DNA from 2 places in the Pseudobacillus sp. 179-B 2D1 NHS genome. Region 1 is predicted to be linked to the other one. Evidence: riboswitches for the same ligand, from Rfam matches in the RefSeq annotation. Region 1 holds a riboswitch; the other holds the start of a gene.
What was found. Region 1 has a riboswitch for S-adenosylmethionine ahead of ACH0BF_RS11170 (bifunctional homocysteine S-methyltransferase/methylenetetrahydrofolate reductase). Riboswitches for the same ligand answer to the same signal wherever they lie in the genome.
Positions count from the first base shown of each region.

Region 1 (3,135 bases):
TAATGGTTTTCCAGAAAAAGAAATTCCTTCATTCAGTTGCTTAATTAATTGGATAAGCTCCATGCTTGAAACGTCGTAAACAGAAGTAGCACCCGGGAAATCGCCAACTTTCGTCGGATCACCGGTAATAGCCAGCACATCGTGAAGACCTAGAGCATGCAAGCCCATAAGATGAGACTGCAAGCCGATTAAATTCCGATCCCGGCACGTAATATGAACAAGCGGGCGAATGTGATGCTGCATTTTGAGCAGGGAGCCCATTGCTAAGTTGCTGATACGTGGAGAAGCAAGCGAGTTATCAGCCATTGTAATAGCCGCCATGCCAGTTTGCTGCAAGGCTGTGGCTCCTTTAATATAAGCAGCAGTATCCAAGTGTTTAGGAGTATCAAGCTCCACAATAATCGTCCGTTCTTTTTTTACCTGCTCATGGAGCGGCGGTAACACTGGAGGAGTCGGTTCTTTAATAATAATGGGCTTTCTGGCGATTACCTTTTTCTCTGTAATTGGTGCAAGGCCAGCTAATGCTTTTTTGGCCGCCTCAATATGTTTGGGTGTGGTGCCGCAGCAGCCTCCAATAAGACGGACCCCTTCATTGCGAAGGTGAACGGCTGCCTGGCCAAAATAATCAGCCTCTGATTCATAGACGATACGGCCGTCTTCTACATCGAGAAGGCTTGCATTCGGATAGGCTGATAAAAAGGCTTTTTCAGGCAGTGTCACCTCTTCAAATGCTTGGATTGTATGATAAGGGCCGAGGCGGCAGTTAACGCCGACAATGTTTGCCCCGAGGGATTCGAGCTGATTGAACGCCTGATTTAACGAGAGTCCGTTTTGTAGAATGCCAGGTTCATGCATGGATACTTGAGAAATAATTGGCAGATCTGTAAGTTGACGAAGCAGTTGTAAAACGGTCGTTAATTCTTCAAAGTCATAATACGTTTCTAAAAGGAAGCCATCAGGTTCTTCCAGTAAGATGGCTTCTGCCTGCTGCTGAAAGGCCGCTTCAATGTCGGCAAGGGAGGCGCTGCTTTTACGGATTCCACGGATGCCGCCGATGGTCCCGAGTACGAAGCGTTCTTCAGAGGAAGCCGCCTTTTTTGCTATCCGCACGGCTGCTTTATTTAATTCCCGTACACGGTCCTCCATTCCATATCTTGCAAGCTTTAGAGCATTGGCGCTATATGTATTCGTTTGGATTACATCCGCGCCTGCTTTTATATATTCGCGATGGATTTTTTCAATGATTTCTGGCTTTTCTATATTAAGTTCCTCGTAACAAAAATCGATGCCGTAGGAATAGAGGAGAGTGCCCATGGCTCCATCAGCTGTCAGCACTTCGTTTTGCAGCCGGTCTAATAATTTCATGTGGTTCTTCCTTTCCGTAACTTTATTCTAATCATAAGAAAAAGCCTTCTTAAATTAAGAAGGCTTTACATTGTCAATGTCTGATCCTTCTTATCTCTCAAACTGATTAGACAGTTTGCTGGATTTAGCACCTAGGCCCGCTAGCGGCTGGTTGCTGAAGCTTCATAGGGCCAGTCCCCTCAGCTTCTCTTGATAAGAAATATACCTATATACAATTAGTAAGATAATTGAACATATCATATCTCTTTAAGAGGATTTAGTCAATAGAAAATTTTGAATATTCCCAGAGGATTGTCGAACAGAAGGAGGCGGGATATACTTTTATGAGATAAAGGAGGAGTCAGGTTGAATCAGCTTCGTTATTCATTATTTATTTTGGCAGGGGCATGCAGTTATGGTTTTCAAGCTTCAATCGTCAAGCTGGCAACGAATGCGGGATACCCGGCTGGCCAGATGACCGGTTCACAATATATCTTTGGACTTTTGCTGATGATCATCCCTTTCATGATAACCAAACGCATAAAATTACAGGTTAAGCAAATAGTACCATTGCTTGGGCTCGGCGTTTTATTAAGTTTGACAGGCGTATTTTATGCAACAAGTATTCAAGAGCTATCGGCTTCAATCGCCATTGTTCTGCTTTTTCAATTTACTTGGATGGGGATTCTCATTGAATCCGTTTATTTAAAGGCATTTCCATCTGTCACAAAGATCATCTCGGCTGTCCTTTTATGGGCAGGAACGCTGCTTGCCGCCGGAATTTCTTCAGAGGGAATCAACTGGGCAGACCATTCAAAGGGCTTTATTTCTGGTTTCCTTGCCGCTTTAACGTTCGCATTGTTCATTTTCTTTAGCGGAAAAACAGGAAAAGAAGTACCGGCTATTCAAAAAAGCTTTGTTATTTCTATTGGTGGGCTGGTAACGGCTTGTTTATTTGTATCGCCAGCTTTTGTAATAGATGGGACGATGACTGGGGGCTTGTGGAAATATGGTTTGCTTGTCGGACTGTTGGGCGTTCTTGTACCGGTTGTTCTCTTTGCGCTCGGTACCCCGTATGTTGACTCAGGAATGGCCACTATTTTAGGTGCTGCAGAGTTGCCTGCAGCGATGATTGGCGCTATGTTCATTGTGGGTGAACATTTAACCGGTGAACAGGGGGCTGGCATTGTGCTCATATTGATCGGGATTGCTGTGCCGCAATTGCGTAGGAATGGAAGAGTCCGACCGAAACAGCTTTCCAGCAGTTGATTTCCGCAAATTGTCACAAAGCCGAAAATAGAACAATGATATACTGTGAGTAAATGCTACTTACAGGACGGGAAATAGATGAATAAACAGTTATGGAAGCAAGCAAAAGAATTTATCACAGTTTGTTATCGGGAATTAGGCAAATCGGATGAAGAGATAAAAGCGCGGCTGTACGAGATCAAAACAGAAATTGAGGGAACAGAAAGTTATACTCAAACTTATGAAGAACTGAGCTATGGAGCGAAAATGGCCTGGCGCAATAGTAATCGCTGCATCGGACGGCTATTCTGGCAAACGCTGCACGTGTTCGATAAACGAGAAGCTAAAACAGAAAAAGAGATATTCGAAGCCCTCAGCCGTCATGTAGAATATGCGACAAATCAAGGGAAAATTCGTCCGACTATTACAGTTTTTCGTCCGTCTTCACCCCATCGGGAAGACATTCGCATTTGGAACCATCAGTTAATTAGATATGCGGGGTATAAAACAGAGACGGGAATAAAGGGAGATCCTGCTTCTATT
Region 1 is NZ_JBIQDP010000009.1:94,712-97,846, forward strand. Features, by position in the region: gene ACH0BF_RS11170 (bifunctional homocysteine S-methyltransferase/methylenetetrahydrofolate reductase) at 1-1,365, opposite strand, end outside; SAM riboswitch class I at 1,453-1,564, opposite strand; gene ACH0BF_RS11175 (EamA family transporter) at 1,711-2,613, shown strand; gene ACH0BF_RS11180 (nitric oxide synthase oxygenase) at 2,692-3,135, shown strand, end outside.

Region 2 (3,135 bases), on a different contig from region 1:
ATCGCAAGCTGGGATTGCCTACTACACTGAAAGAATTACACTTAGAGGACGTATCCTATGAAGATCTGCTGAAGGTCGGCCAAGCCGCCACTCAAGAAGGAGAAACAATGAAGAACTTATCCTCTGACATTACTGCTGAAGATGTGGCAAATGGCATTCTAGCTGTTGACCAGCTGAGTGCGCCAGTAGGAATATGAAGAAGATTGAAATGGGCTGCGTACCAGTAGGCTAAACGAGACAACCCGAGTAGAGGCAGCTGAAATTGGCAAAAAAATTCGAGATACAATATTATTTATTTTAGCTCCCCGTTAGTTGTGCCAAAAGGCAGCTATCATGTTAAATCGTAGGCTTCAAATACAGTAGCTTTAAAACGTTTTACGTGTATGAATAAAATCTTTGAGTGTAAACAATGATATTTTAATCCCTCTTTTCTATAAAAGGCAGGTCTATTCTAAGGCAAACCCGCGCATGTTGAATCCTCTTTTTTAATGCGTGGGTTTTTTCTAATGCAAAATCAGATTAACATTCCAAATATAGCCTTCCCAAGGAGCAAAAAGAGCAGAAGCCACAGAGGAAGAAATAGCCGGAGTCATTATGGTGGCTACATCATTAAACGGAGATGTTAAACTTTTTAGCAGGAGGATTTATTTATCGTTGTAAAGTCGTGTTCCTTTGACGGCACCCTTTGTAAAAAATTATGCGAAAATGATGATATAACTGTCACTGGCCTGTATTTTCTAGTATTAGCTATACTTTTTAAGTCCTCATATAATCTTCTATCCGTCATTTAAAAATATCCATAATTTTTTTGTTGATAAAGGAATAAAAATCATGTAGTCTTTTAGTTGCTGTGACAAAAAAATAAGATTTTTTCTTCTTATCAAGAGAGATGGAGGGACTGGCCCGATGAGATCTCGGCAACGGAACTTAGTGATTAAGTTGCTGTGCCAAATCCAGCAAGCAAAGGCTTGATAGATAAGAGGAGTGTTTTATAGATATAAGGCCTCTTCTTGTCGTTCAAGATGAGGTCTTTTTTCGAGGCAAAGAATGGGCAAAAGACGTGTCCCATTTTATTTTTTGGAGGTGGAACAATGAAGAGAGGGAATCCATGGGCGTTGATCCCATTTGTTGTTTTTTTAATTTTATTTATTGGTTCAGGGGTTATTACAGGTGATTTTTACGCCTTCCCTGTCATTGTAGCCATTGCTATTTCGGGCGCTGTGGCTCTGGCGATGAATCGAAAAGAACCCTTTGGGCGAAAGGTGGATATTTTTTGCCAGGGCGCAGGAAACGTAAATGTGATGCTGATGGTTGTTATTTTTCTATTGGCGGGAGCCTTTTCAGAAGTAGCAAAAGGCATGGGGGCAGTGGACTCTACTGTTAACTTTGCTTTAGCGGTTGTTCCGCAAAACTTGCTTGTCGTAGGCTTGTTCGTCATTGCCTGCTTTATCTCCCTATCCATGGGTACATCAATGGGAACGATTGTTGCATTGGCGCCAATTGGAGTGGGGATAAGCGAGCATATTGACCTTCCCATGGCTTTAGTCATGGCGGCGATTATTGGCGGTTCAATGTTTGGCGATAATTTATCCTTTATTTCCGACACAACCATTACTGCCGTTCGTTCACAGGGCGCACAAATGAAGGACAAATTTAAGGTGAATTTTTGGATTGTGCTGCCGGCAGCTATTGTAACGGGTGTTATTTTAGGGGCTATCACAATGGGGGAAACGGCGCAAGTGGAACATTTAAGCTATAATTGGGTAAAAATTGTTCCCTATGTTTTAGTCATTATTCTAGCGTTAACTGGAATGAATGTTTTTCTTGTGCTAGCACTTGGAATTGTTCTCGCTGGAGCTGTTGGCTTAGCGGATGGCAGCTATCATTTAATGAGCCTTTTGCAAAAGATGGGCGAAGGAATGGCTAGCATGTATGAAATGGCCTTTCTTGCGATATTAATAGCTGGAATGGTGGAGGTTATTAAGTTTAACGGCGGGATTGACTTTCTGCTTCACCTCGCAACAAGAAGAATTAAATCGAAAAAGGGTGCTGAATTTGGGATTGCCGGTCTTGTCGGCCTAACGAATTTATCGACGGCTAATAATACGATTGCTATTTTAATTGCTGGTCCGCTTGCAAAAAATATGGCTGATCAGTATGAAATTGAGCCGCGAAAGTCTGCGAGCATATTAGATATCTTCTCCTGTGTGATTCAAGGACTTTTGCCGTATGGAGCCCAATTCCTGGCAGCCGCAAGCGTAGCCGGAATATCGCCAGTGAGCATCGTACAATACTCTTTCTATCCAATCCTTATAGGAATCTGCGGAATCATCGCTATCCTCATCGGATACCCGAAAAAAAAGCAAGTCTGAGTTTCACCACTTTAAACAAATGGAGAGCCTATTCCGTTTGTTTAAAGCGGTAAATATTTAATATATCGGTGATTGCTCTCGAATTCATTGAAGTTTGGAACATTTGACTGCGTCCTTTCGATAGTTTACTTAGTTAGAATTTTAACTGGAATCATATTTATGGGTGTTACTCTTTCGCTTTAAATGCCGTTTGTAAAAGTCAAACTTTTACGAACGGTTATTTTTTTATCCAAAAAAGGCTGTTTTTCACTTTGTTTAAGTCTAAAAATTATTTTCGAACATTTTTGCTAGCATGGATCATACAAGAAGAGCGGGAGCGGATTCGAAGGCAGCAGCGTGAAGGAATGGATGTGGCCTATATAATTTATCCTTGTTACGATCATCCTTATAATAAAAGAGGGAAACGGACCTTCTAATTTGACGATATAACAGATTAAATGCCGATGAAAAATTAATAGAAACCATAAAAGCAAATCCAGATGAGGATTTGCTTTTATTTTTAAGGTTTATTTAAGGTTTGGATTAAGGTGGTGTAAGGTCTAGGAATTATAATCATCATTAGTTACAAGGAGGGCATATCAATGAAAACCATTTTACAAGCAAAAAACGTTCAAAAAATATTTGATACAAAAGGAAATGTTTATAAAGCATTAGAAGATATTGATTTGAAAATTAAAGAGGGAGAATTTATCGGCATCATGGGACCTTCTGGTGCTGGGAAATCGACATTATTAAATGTTTTGTCCACTATAGATACACCAAC
Region 2 is NZ_JBIQDP010000023.1:49,271-52,405, forward strand. Features, by position in the region: gene ACH0BF_RS19320 (glycerol dehydrogenase) at 1-197, shown strand, start outside; SAM riboswitch class I at 875-982, shown strand; gene ACH0BF_RS19325 (Na+/H+ antiporter NhaC family protein) at 1,092-2,372, shown strand; gene ACH0BF_RS19330 (ABC transporter ATP-binding protein) at 2,954-3,135, shown strand, end outside.
Region 2: linked by a shared signal. The riboswitch ahead of ACH0BF_RS19325 (Na+/H+ antiporter NhaC family protein) and the one ahead of ACH0BF_RS11170 (bifunctional homocysteine S-methyltransferase/methylenetetrahydrofolate reductase) in region 1 are both predicted to bind S-adenosylmethionine.